Regions from separate parts of the Mucilaginibacter sp. McL0603 genome, predicted to be linked through region 1. Evidence: riboswitches for the same ligand, from Rfam matches in the RefSeq annotation. Region 1 holds a riboswitch; each other region holds the start of a gene.
The links. Region 1 has a riboswitch for cobalamin ahead of ACPPVU_RS16065 (TonB-dependent receptor plug domain-containing protein). Riboswitches for the same ligand answer to the same signal wherever they lie in the genome.

Region 1 (4,289 bases):
CAAATTCTTCATAAAAGGCAGACAAACAGTTTTGTATTCGTATTTATTATCGTTGTAAATACCATCTTCATTAGATTGCACCACTGCAGAAATAATAAACTCGACCTTGTTTTTAAAGTCGACGATATAAGCATTGTCAATATCATACCCGTACGAATCGCCTATCTTATTAAATATCCTGATATTGGGGTTAATCACCGCCAAACTATCCCCACCATAAAACAACCACTTGCAGTAGGCAGGAAAATATTCCGGCGGACTGTAAGTTGGATGCTTACTTTCCGTAGGCCACATGCTCATGTACTTATAGATGAATTTATATTGATCATCTGTCAGATTAAATCGATCATTCTCCGGATAAACTTCAGGGAACAATAGTCCTCTCAAAATCGATTGCTGATCAACAAGCGGGTAAATGTTATTTTGTGAAAAGTCAAAGGGTTCCATTACTAACTTATCGTTCTTATCCAAATAACCTTTGCCTTGCAACATATTCTCCAGGTGCATAGGATAATCCCTGGAATCATACAGCGCAGGCTTGCTATAAACCAGTTTTTCCCCATTATAAAAATTTACCGGGTTGGTATGACGAGTGCTTTCGCCCTTATCACCAATAGCCAAACGGGCGATAATACGGGTACCGTTCAGGCCATATTTCTTTAGCTTATTATTGATCTCTTCCCGCCCTACAAATTCATAAAGGCGGTTATAAGCATCATTATCGCTTACAAGGAGTATCTTTTTGATATAGTTGTCTATACTGGGCAAACCGCTTTTTGAGGTTGAGTCTTTGGTCACTTTCGTCTGCCCGGCAAAAGCACTGTCAGTAATCATTGTGGACTTGGTGTCAAATCCTTTAATATTTAACTCATTCAGTTTTTCAAGGCCGAATATAGCCGTAGGCAATTTTACAGTGCTGGCAGGGTAGAAGTAGTGGTTAGCATTAAGTCGATAGCTATATGATTTGAAATGTGGAACATTGTTTTCATCCCTGTCAATTTGGGTGTATAATATTTGCACCTCGTTGTGAGTGGGATGATGCAATATATGTTCAAATAATTCAGGATGTGAGTCAATCATGTTTTTCAGGAAAACAGTATCAGGCTGTTGGGCCATGGCAGATAAACTTAAAATGAGTAAAAGGTTAGTAAAAAATAGCTTCATGCTGATAAATATAGAGAATAGTTGATTGAGTTAAGTGGTTGATTAAGTTGAATGGTTTAGTCAGGCTGATTTTAAAACTTAATCAACCAAATCCAACTTAGTCAACTCAATCAACTAACATTTGAAAATAACGAAACCATAAGCTACATTTGCAACGCTTTAGGTTTTTCCGATAATATCGGGAGATTAAAAGGGAATCAGGTGTATAATCCTGAACTGTCCCGCAGCTGTAAGCTCCATAACCATTGCCCATTCATGGCCACTGTCCTGATTATTCAGAACGGGAAGGCAGGGCAAAAGGGGAGTAAGTCAGAAGACCTGCCAGAGCATAGAATTATTCATAGCTTTCGGGGATTGAAGCTTGAATGTGAAACTCGTCCATCATTGTTTCCATTCCAAACTTTCTTTCCGTATGCTGTGATGTTAGCTCACAAACATGCAAGGAAAAGTAAATATTTTGAAAATTATTCCGCTGTTATCGGTCGGACTACTGTGCTTTTCGCTTGTTTTCCCATCTGTATCATTTGCTCAAACCGATACCGCTAAAAAGCTAAAAGAGGTTAATGTTTCATCTGTTACTGCACCTAAAATAAATTCAATTGCCCCTGCACAACAAATAACTGCTAACGATTTTAACAAATACAGCGCATTTAACGTCGCTGATGCCATCAGGGATTTTGCGGGAGTTAACATAATAGATTATGGAGGCATAGGGGGATTAAAAACAGTTTCTGTGCGCAGTTTAGGGGCAGATAATACAGCAGTGTTATATAATGGTGTGCAATTGAATGATGCACAGAACGGGCAAATAGACCTAAGCAAATTCAACCTGAATAATATTCAGCAAATCACATTGTACAATGCGCAACCATCGGATATCTGCCAAACAGCACGTGCCTATGCATGGGCGAGTATACTTTCTATTAAAACAGTCTTACCGCAATTAAGGGCTGCAGATCCTTATAGAATATTGCTTGGAGTAAAGGGTGGTTCTTTCGGGTTGATCAATCCTTATTTACAATGGCAGCAGCGCATCAATAATTATTGGTCGTTTGTGGTAAATGGTTCTGTTGAAGGTGCGAACGGTCGCTATAAATACAAACAAAATAATGATGGATCTGATACTCTTGCCACCCGGCAAAATGGAGATATCCATGCGCAACAGGCAGATGGTGAATTATATTGGATAAAATCAGACAGTAATAAGTTTAATCTCCAATTTAACTACTATAATTCGGATAGAGGGCTTCCCGGCCCTGTTGTTTTTTATGCAGCACCGACTAATCAGCGATTATATAATACAGATTATTTTATACAATCCGGATATCAGCACATTGCTCACAATAGTTTACAAGTGCTAATTAACACTAAAGTATCACAAAGCTTTGTTCACTTTATTGAAACAGGGGTTTACAATACCACAGGTATCACGGATGAACATTACTCGCAACGCGAGTTTTACCAATCAGCTGCAATTGCCTATAACATTCTTCCGGCATGGAAAATTTCTTATTCATCAGATCTGGACATTAGTGGACTACAATCAGATGTATATAAATACGATTTCCCGACAAGGTTAAGCCTGTTTAATGTGCTTGCCACTGATTTGTATTTGGGTAACTGGCGCTTACAAGGAAATTTATTAAATACGTATATAACGGACCAGGTTAGAACGGGCACTGCTGCCGCTTCCAAATCAGCCTATACGCCAGCCTTAATTGCTACTTTTTTACCATTTGGTAATCAAGACATTCAACTGAGGGCCTATTATAAAAGCACCTTCCGCAATCCGACTTTTTCAGAGCAGTATTATTATGCAATTCAGCCAAGGCCACTCAAACCCGAACAGGCAGATCAATATAATTTAGGAGCAGTATATACCAGGAATATGAGTGGTTTTATGGACTACATCACGCTTAGTGTTGATGCCTATTATAATAATGTCAAAGATAAAATAACTTACATTCCAACCCGTTCACCCGAAACACCTTCGGTTGTAAATCTGGGGAAAGTTGAGATTAAGGGCCTGGATGCTGTTTTTAAAACTCAATTTAATCCTTTTTACGGCTGGAAAGCCACTTTCGCAGCCAATTATACTTTCCAGCAAGCATTGGATGTTACTGACCCAACCGACCTGTATTACCTGGAACAGATTCCTTATACACCCAAAAACACCCTGGCTCTAAATGCCGGTCTCTCTCATAATCAATTTGGGATATATTATAACCAGGTAGTTTCATCATCAAGATATGAAAACAGTAATAATACTCCTGAATACTACATACCCGGATATAGTGTAAGCGATGCATCCCTTGTTTATAAATTCCATATCAGTTCATTTCCTGTAATGGCATCGACAGAGATAAATAACATTTTTAATAAAAGTTATGTTATTATCAGTAACTACCCAATGCCGGGCCGGTCTTACAGATTCACATTTCAAATAACCATTTAATCAATATATAAAAACATGAAAACATTTAAACCTAACTATCTATTTGTCTCAATTGCACTTGCAATAACGCTGGCGTCGTGCCACAAAGACAAAAGAGTAACCCCTGATACCCCGACGGCACAAAGAGCAGGAGTTTACATACTGGATCAGGGTAATTTAGGTAGCCCTAACAGCGCATTAACTTATTATGATTATACTACTAAAACCTTGACGCCGGATATATTTACTACAGCCAATGGCAGAGGATTAGGTAATACGGCTAATGATTTAAAGATATATGGTTCAAAAATGTATATCGTGGTAGATAAATCCGGAACGGTAGAGGTGGTAGATAGCAAAACAGCAAAATCCATCAAAAAAGTCCTTTTCCAAAACAGTGATCTTTCTTCAAGAGAACCACGCGATATTGCATTTTCTAATGGATTTGCTTACGTTTCTCTTTATGATGGCAATGTAGCTGTAATGGATACCGTATCGTTTACAATTAGTAAATATATTCCTGTTGGCCGCAACCCGGAACAACTGGCTGTGAGCAACGGTAAGCTATATGTGGCTAACGGCGGTGGTTTAAGTTTTCCTGATGTAGATAGCACCTTATCTGTCATTAACCTAACCAGCTTAACTGAAACCAAAAAAATAAATGTTGGGCCTAATCCTTATGCGGTTTCGG
Region 2 (4,289 bases), 1.2 Mb from region 1:
TTAAATCCGAAGTAATCAAAGCCAAAATCACGGTCGTAAATAATAGTGCTATCCAGTAACTCAGCATTTTCTCTAATTACCTGCCAAACATCATCTGCTATCAGTGATGCCCTTTTACCGGCTTTTAGATCAATATAATCATGCAGCCTGCGCATGGTTTCCGAAAATGATTTAATGGTGTTTTTATGTAAGTTAGATACTGCGATTCTAGATGCCAGCAAGGCATAATCCGGATGTTTTGTGGTTAACGAAGCCGCTGTTTCTGCTGCCAGGTTATCCAGTTCAGAAGTGGTTACTCCATCATATAAACCCTCGATCACCTTTTTGGCAACATCAATCGGATCAACTAATGCTGGGTTTAAACCATAGCACAGCTTCTCGATGCGTGCTGTTATTTTATCAAACTTTACAGTTTCTTTTTTACCGTCTCTTTTTATTACGAACATGGGGGATAGTGATTAGTGAACAGAGATTAGTGATTAGTTAAAAGTCCTCATCGAGGGTGAATGATTTGGTTTCAGTAGCTGTATTTAAGATTCCGCTTTTCTGATAATCGCCTACGCGTTTTTCGAAAAAGTTAGTTTTTCCCTGCAGGGATATCATCTCCATAAAATCAAATGGATTGGTGGTATTATACACCCGGTCATAGCCTAATTCTACCAGCCATCTATCGGCCACGAATTCAATATACTGGCTCATTAGTTTCGCATTCATTCCGATTAGGTTGACAGGCAAGGCATCGGTCACAAATTCTTTTTCTATTTCTACTGCGTCGGTAATGATCTTTGTGGCTTCTTCCTTAGATAGTTTCTCGCTCAGCATACCGTACAGCAGACATGCAAATTCGCAGTGCATACCTTCATCACGCGAGATCAATTCATTACTAAATGTTAAACCCGGCATCAGACCACGTTTTTTAAGCCAGAAAATAGAGCAAAAACTACCCGAAAAGAAAATACCCTCAACCGCTGCAAAGGCAACCAAACGTTGTGCAAATGTTCCATTATTAATCCACTTGAGCGCCCATTCTGCTTTTTTCTGTACGGCAGGCACGGTATCAACAGCATGGAATAAGCGATCTTTTTCAGCCGGATCTTTTACATAAGTATCGATCAGTAAAGCATAAGTTTCAGAGTGAATATTCTCCATCATGATCTGGAAACCATAGAAACATCTTGCCTCCGGAACCTGCACCTCACTCATAAAATTTACTGCTAGGTTCTCATTCACAATACCATCGCTTGCGGCAAAAAAAGCCAGTATGTGCGATATAAAATGCCTTTCCCCATCGTTCAGATTTTCCCAATGTTTCAGGTCGTCAGACAGATCGATCTCTTCGGCAGTCCAGAAACTGGCCTCGTGTTTTTTGTACATTTCCCAGATGCGGGGATAATTGATGGGGAGGATCACAAACCGATCCTTGTTCTCCCGGAGTAATACTTCGTTTTCCTGTTTCATGCCTCGTCGTTTTATTTTTTAGGAGTCGACAAAAGACAATGAACCGGGTACTTATGGAAGTACTGGAGACAGGGCTTTCGCCAAAACCTTATTCGTGAAAGTTTTGACAAGCTATCCTGGCAGGTGTCTGGCTTTTTTAGTTTCGAGTGGTAAGTTGTAAGTTTTGAGTAGAAATACACATAACTTAATTAATAAAACCCCACTATTTCTGAGTAGTAAGTATCCGATTATGATGAAAAACTCATAACTCAATACTCAAAACTCATAACTAAATCCACAGTTGCACGTCAGCCCATGATTTACACATGGTTCCCTTTTAATGCCGGCTTTTAACCCGGCAACCTTTGATAGCGTTTGTTAAAGAACTTGTACTTCCAAAGATAGCGGATGATGATATTACGATGTTAGTCTTAGTTTTTAACATCATGTTTAGTTATGAACAACCATATTTAAAGTTTCAGATTTTAATGTGCAACTTCTATTCTGCAAGAAAAATAGAATCATTTAAAAAATCCAGTAAACTTTGTTTGTAATTTCATATCTGATAGCATTTTAACAAAATAAAAGCCATTCATAAACATTCAAAATCATCCACTATGAAAAAGTATTTAGCTGAACTTATCGGAACATTTGCCTTAGTGTTATTTGGTTGCGGTGCGGCGGTTGTCAACGGAAAAACAATCCCTGCTGAAATTCTTTCTGATGCCCCAAATGGCATTGGTATGTTAGGTATTGCGCTTGCATTCGGCTTGGCTGTTGTTGCAATGGCTTATGCCATCGGTCCAATTTCCGGCTGCCATATTAATCCTGCTATTACCATAGCTATGCTGGTAGCCGGCAAAATAAGCGGAAAAGATACCGTTGGATATATTGTGGCCCAACTTGTTGGCGCTACAATCGCATCAGCAATATTATATGCACTTATGAAAGGCAGTCCCGGATTTACTGCTGTTCCTGAATGGGGCCTTGGAGCAAACGGATGGGGGCCCGGGTATCTTGGAGGCTATTCCACAGCATCAGCATTCCTGGCCGAAGCGGTGCTTACTTTTCTATTCCTCTTCGTGATTTTCGGTACCAACTCACGCTTTGGTAATTCCTCAATGGCTGGATTAGCTATCGGACTTACCCTGGTACTTATACATTTGGTTGCTATACCAATTACAGGCACGTCAGTAAATCCGGCACGTAGCTTTGGTCCTGCAATATTTGCCGGTGGTAAAGCATTGGATCAGCTATGGCTTTTCATAGTTGCACCGATTGTTGGGGGGATATTATCTGCACTGGTGTGGATGAATGTGTTTGAAAAGGAAGCGAAATAAAATTGAATGGTTGATTAAGTTAGATTAGGTTGATTGAGTTAAATAGTTGCTAAAAAAACAACTTGATTAACTCAGTCAACCTAATCAACTACTTAACTTAATCTTCCAAAGGCACAAACTTCAGCGAAACTGAGTTTACACAGTGCCTGGTATTTTTGGGAGTCATGTATTCTCCTTCAAAAACGTGACCGAGGTGCGCACCGCAATTGGCACATACTATTTCTACACGGTGTCCGTCCGCATCCGGAACACGTTTTACTGCACCCGGTATCTCATCATCAAAACTTGGCCAGCCGCAATGTGATTCAAATTTGGTTTCTGAAGTATATAAAGGTGTATCGCATCTTTTACACACGTATAAGCCATGTGCATGATTATCTAATAAAGATCCGGTAAATGGTCTTTCAGTCCCTTTGTATAGTATTACCCGTTCTTCTTCGGGCGTTAATTTATTGTATTCCATGAATTTTAATTATTGAATTTTTCGTTAGTGATTTGTTTTTTTAAGGCACTCAAGAAGGCTTCGCCGTTATTGATTGAGTGAATTAGTGTTTGACTTTTCACTGATTATAACAAATATACGGCAGGAATGGCGTTTTGATTTGGAGGTAAGCGCTTGTTTACATAGGGTTGACGAAGGGTTGTTTTGTCCGTCCGTAACGGAGTAACTGTGCCATGAAACACTTGCGGACAATTTCTTTAACGCGTCTTTGCGAGGAACGAAGCAATCCCCGAATTATGCAAGTCAATGGATCGGGAAGGTTAATCAGGCTAATCTCTAGCCTTTTTTCTTATAAAATAAATTGTAAATGGTACTTTGATAAGTGCAGTATTCCCGCCAGTATTCCACACTGTCTAAATTTTTCTCGAGAAAATGCCCGTTCTCAGGTGTGTAGGATGTCCAGCCATTAACCTCACACAATTTCAAAACTAGTTTTATTGGGTCATCGCCGCCTGTTATTCTGAAATAAATAGCTTTCCTGTTATTGTCAAATAACAACTGTCCCTGGTGGCCTGAAGTATAAATCTGCCCAGTTTTTGCATCTAACCATTTAATGCCGGGAACTTGTTCTTCTACTTTTTTCTTTAAAATATCAAGATCAGGGAAGTCAGGTAGAGTCGCCTCATCGTAAATTTGTTCTTCAGTCACAATAGGCGCATTAAACACATATACTTCTAGGTACATAACAAAGATTAAAGTCCGTTAGCAAATATAATGGATCTAACCTCATTGTTTTATTTAAATGATATCGTATTTGCCCGGCATTAGTTTTCACGGGGGGCATATTGTCCGAATCATGATTCGCTTGATTATATGATTCCCATGATTTTTTGCAATCGTCTTTGCGAGGAACGAAGCAATCTCTACATAGGACATTCATGAACCATGGAGTACAAACTATACGTTCCTTAAGAAATCCGTTCTCCCTGATCTGCATAGTTTAGAGATTGCTTCGTTCCTCGCAAAGACGTAAAAATTGAGGCTCTGACACAAATAAAAAAATCCCGGCA
Region 3 (4,289 bases), 230 kb from region 1:
TAAGAAATGCCCCTTTTGTAGCCCAATTAGCAGCGAGCCGCTGTTTTTCGGCGTGTAAGGAATTTCTTGTCCATAACTATCCCCACCGCTGGTAACATCAATGCCGTTCTGATAAGTATAAGTAATGCCTGTGCTGAGCCTGATATTTGCCGGTAAAGCCCAGGTGGCTGATGCATCAATATCAAGTCCGGTTGTATGCACTTCGCCTATATTGTACATTGTCCACCGGGCCAGGTTTTGGCCGGGTATTGCCACAATCTTGTCGCGCACCTGGTTATAATAGCCGTCGGCCTGAAGAAAAAAATCAAGCAAGGCTTGTTGCTGCCAGTTTTTGGTATAAGTGATACCAATATCAGATTGCCTGGCAAACTCCGGTTTCAGGAAAGAATTACCAATGAAGGTAAAATAAAGATCATTGAAGGTCGGCAAGCGGAAAGTATTTTTGTAAAAGCCGCGCACATGGAAATCAGGGTTTTCAAAAGGCTGCCAGGAAAAAAGGAAAGCGGGCGTATACTCCGTTTTTCGCCCTGCTGCGGTAAGCGTGTCAACTGTATCATTCACATAAGTAGCCAGCAGATCAGCCTGGATATCTAAATGCTGCAATTTCAATTCGCCGGCCGCTGCCAGCAGTAACTGGTTGCGCACAGGGCTGACAAAGCGATATTGTACCGTATCATTCTGGGTAGCATCCAGCTGATTACGCTGATAGTCTGCTGAGATATCAAATGACAATTGTTTCGTTATCCGGTAACGGTTAGCAACAGAAAAATAGAGCTCTTTTTCGATGTATTTGTCGTCAAGTAATCCGCGGGTCGTGGTGATGTCCGGGTCAAAATAGCGGGTATAGTCATCGGAATATTTAGCATTGATGATCCAGCTATCCCTGTTTGACGGGTTGGTTTGGTAAGAAGACTGTACAAAAATGTCTTTATCCCATTGGCGCTGATCCGAATCAAAGTTATGATTGACCACCGCTGCAGGCAGGCCACGGTCCGAATGGTAAAGATACCCTCTGATTTTCCAGGTGGCGGAATCTTTTGAAGTTACCGACACAGCTCCTTCAATTCGCTGCGCATCGATATCTCCATTGTGACGTACTGCTGTGGTGTCGCCGCCGTCAAATGTGGTGAATTTATACCGGCCATTGGCATGTATCAGCTCGGAACTGACCGTAGCATAAGCATTGCTGCCGAATTTATAAGCGGCGTTAATGGACGGATTGATCAGACCAAAGGAGCCCGCTTTAAGACTTACTTTACCGACGAAATTAGCACTGTCAGTAAATTTCGGCCTTTTAGCAGTCAGGTACAATGCACTTGCGGGTGCAAAGCCTTTGGCCGGCTGAAAAATGCTGTTTTGCTGACCATCGTATAAGGCTATCTCTTCAATATTATCAAGTGAAAATTTGCCCAGGTCGACCTGCCCGTTCTGCGAATTGCCAAACTCCACGCCATCATAAAATACGGCCGTATGGTTGGTGCCCAGGCTACGTACGTTGATGGTTTTAAGTCCCCCAACGCCGCCATAGTCTTTTAACTGAACACCCGAGAAATAACGTATAGCATCAGCAACAGAGAGACTGTTGATCTGTTCCAATTGAGCGCCTCTAAGCACTTGCACCGGAACTGGTGATGTTGCCTGGATATAAGCCCGTGAAGTGGTTACCTGTACCCCCTTTAGCTGTCGCGATGTATCCTGTTGTTGGTGTATACTGTCTTTCACCTGCGCAGTAGCCGGAAAGCAGCACAACAGGGAACAGCCAGTTAAAACAAGCGCTGTTATAAAAGAAATGTTACTAAAGGGATTTAATACCCTGCTTAGTAAAGGTGATGCCATTGCGTGTTGTGGTTAAAGCCACAGCAAACAGAATGAAGGACACAAAAAATGAAAATACGCGTGCGGTATTTACATTCCAGCTTCAATCCCCGAAAGCTATGAATAATTATGTGCAATGGCAGGTCTTCTGACTTACTCCCCTCGGCCCTGTCTTCCCATCCGCTAGTTAGCGGACAGTGACAATAAGAATGGGCTTTGGTTTTGGAGCTTACAGCAGCGGGTCTGTTCAGGATTTACACCTGATTCCCTTTTAATCCCGAACAAAAGTTCAGGAACCAAAAGCGAGGCAAAGGTATACAATTCTCATGCAGATGGCGTAAAATTTTTATTACTAAGAACAAGAATCTTATTTCGGCCGATGTGGAATTTGCCAAAATGGGCACCATCACCACTAAATAAATAACAGATATGTCTATTTAGCCCATAGTCGGGATTATCAAGATCATGAGTTTCAGGTATAAGATAGATTTGACAATTGTGAATCAGCGACCTTCGCTGATGTCAAAGGTATAAAAAGGTAAAAACCGGGGAACATGATGATGATATTCCCCATTTCTCCATCTTTTTATTTTCATCTGGGGTGAATAAATAAGGTTAACGTGTCTTTTGGCATGAAAAACGCTCTTTGGCACAGGCATTGCAAAACGTATTGTGAACGTAAACTAAAAAAACTATCACAATGGAAAATCTAATAAACACCCACGTTGATGCTTTTAAAGCAGTATTCCTTTTCGGAAAATTTGATAATGTACAAGCAAGAAGAGTATTTGTACCAATCGCTCTGTTTATGGCATCTGTAATCCTTGTATTTGGTCATATCCCAAAGTTTTAATATCTATTCAACTCAAGCTTCCTGGCACATGGACGAGAACATGATGGTCTTTTATACTTCCATAGCATTCCCGTTATAGCGCTGCTGTTGAATTCAGTTCGATGTATTGGGCAAGTAATTAAAATTTAAAACAATAATCTACATATAAGATGTCTACAAAAAGAAACGTGACCTGGATAGGTAAAAGAACGGCAGGATCAGAACCCCATGAAATGATTGAGAGCCTGGCCGGGGAATATCTGGGATATTTATGGGTGTTACCGGATTTTCTGGTCATACAACACATCAAGCGTAATATCGAACAATATTACGTTTCTGAAAATGGTAAAAAAATTAAAGTAGTACTAGGAATTCATGATGGTAAAGAGTATCTAAAAACAGAACAGGATAGTTATAGTCCAGATACTTTATTACATCTGCCAACTCTGCATATTGAGCGACTTGAACCGGTGAATAAACGTCGTTTTGAATTTTAATTTACCTGAACAAAGTCCTTTACTTACTTACAAGTCCCGGGCGAAATCATCGGTCATCAGGCTCACAGAATCCAGATATTTGGACACTTCGCCCATTTCCGTCAGCTTCAGGAAACGCGTAAACCAACTGCGACTGTTGTGAGTAACTTCTTGTTGCCGGTCTGTTTTCAAGCGTGTCCAGGTCAAGTCGCAACTTCTGGAACATCAGCGTAAAATTATGTTTATCCTTAGGCCTGTAAATATTACCTGCCCAATATCTATCTGATTAATAACAAATTAAAAGGCAAAAAAATGGGGCTAAAACAACAAAAATTGTCTTGCCCCATGAAGGGTAAATGATGGGGCTCGAACCCACGACCCTCGGTACCACAAACCGATGCTCTAACCAACTGAGCTACATCTACCGTTTTGGAGAGTGCAAATGTAAAAATTTACTCTCTAAAGTCAAGGACTTTTTTAATATTACAATCAACTTACTATTTAATTTAGATCACTCCTCAATTATTGACGAAATTTGTAAGTATGGCTGAGCAATTAATTGAACTGAGTGTCACCGGGATGCATTGCAACAATTGCGCTATCTCTGTCCACAAATTATTAGAAAAAAAAGGCTTTCATGATATTCTTGTCGATTTTGCTTCGGAGGAAGTAAAGTTCTCTGCCGATGATGAAGCTAAAGTGCAAGATGCAATTAAGGGTATTGAAGGATTAGGCTATAAAGTAGCCGAAGATGCTTCGCTTCAGCATGAAAAGTTCTACGAGAAAATAGAAAATAAGCTCATCTTCTGTACTATATTCACTGTTCCACTTTTGTTAAGTATGTTATTGCCCTGGCATTTTTTGCATGAGCCGATTGTTCAGCTTTTATTTTGCCTGCCGGTTTTTATAGTTGGCTGCATGCATTTTGGCAAAAGCGCATGGCACTCGGTTAAAGGCGGCGTACCGAATATGGATGTGCTGATCTTTATCGGCTCATCCTCAGCCTTTATTTATAGCCTTATAGGCACGATACAGCACTTGGGTATGCAATATCAATTCTACGAAACCAGTGCCACTATCATCACACTGGTATTACTGGGTAATCTATTTGAAAAACGATCAGTAACGCAAACTACCTCTGCAGTAAAAGACTTAATAAAATTTCA

Region 2: linked by a shared signal. The riboswitch ahead of ACPPVU_RS21440 (ribonucleoside-diphosphate reductase small subunit) and the one ahead of ACPPVU_RS16065 (TonB-dependent receptor plug domain-containing protein) in region 1 are both predicted to bind cobalamin.
Region 3: linked by a shared signal. The riboswitch ahead of ACPPVU_RS17090 (TonB-dependent receptor plug domain-containing protein) and the one ahead of ACPPVU_RS16065 (TonB-dependent receptor plug domain-containing protein) in region 1 are both predicted to bind cobalamin.

Annotation. Positions count from the first base shown of each region.
Region 1 covers NZ_CP188251.1:3,501,315-3,505,603, forward strand. Annotated here, with positions in the region: gene ACPPVU_RS16060 (serine hydrolase) at 1-1,164, opposite strand, end outside; cobalamin riboswitch at 1,308-1,504, shown strand; gene ACPPVU_RS16065 (TonB-dependent receptor plug domain-containing protein) at 1,601-3,619, shown strand; gene ACPPVU_RS16070 (DUF5074 domain-containing protein) at 3,635-4,289, shown strand, end outside.
Region 2 covers NZ_CP188251.1:4,682,606-4,686,894, forward strand. Annotated here, with positions in the region: gene ACPPVU_RS21435 (ribonucleoside-diphosphate reductase subunit alpha) at 1-446, opposite strand, end outside; gene ACPPVU_RS21440 (ribonucleoside-diphosphate reductase small subunit) at 484-1,458, opposite strand; cobalamin riboswitch at 1,560-1,820, opposite strand; gene aqpZ (aquaporin Z) at 2,028-2,777, shown strand; gene ACPPVU_RS21450 (methionine-R-sulfoxide reductase) at 2,875-3,240, opposite strand; gene ACPPVU_RS21455 (hypothetical protein) at 3,556-3,963, opposite strand.
Region 3 covers NZ_CP188251.1:3,729,332-3,733,620, forward strand. Annotated here, with positions in the region: gene ACPPVU_RS17090 (TonB-dependent receptor plug domain-containing protein) at 1-1,836, opposite strand, end outside; cobalamin riboswitch at 1,937-2,131, opposite strand; gene ACPPVU_RS17095 (hypothetical protein) at 2,516-2,668, shown strand; gene ACPPVU_RS17100 (DUF3892 domain-containing protein) at 2,818-3,144, shown strand; tRNA gene ACPPVU_RS17105 (tRNA-His) at 3,475-3,548, opposite strand; gene ACPPVU_RS17110 (heavy metal translocating P-type ATPase) at 3,667-4,289, shown strand, end outside.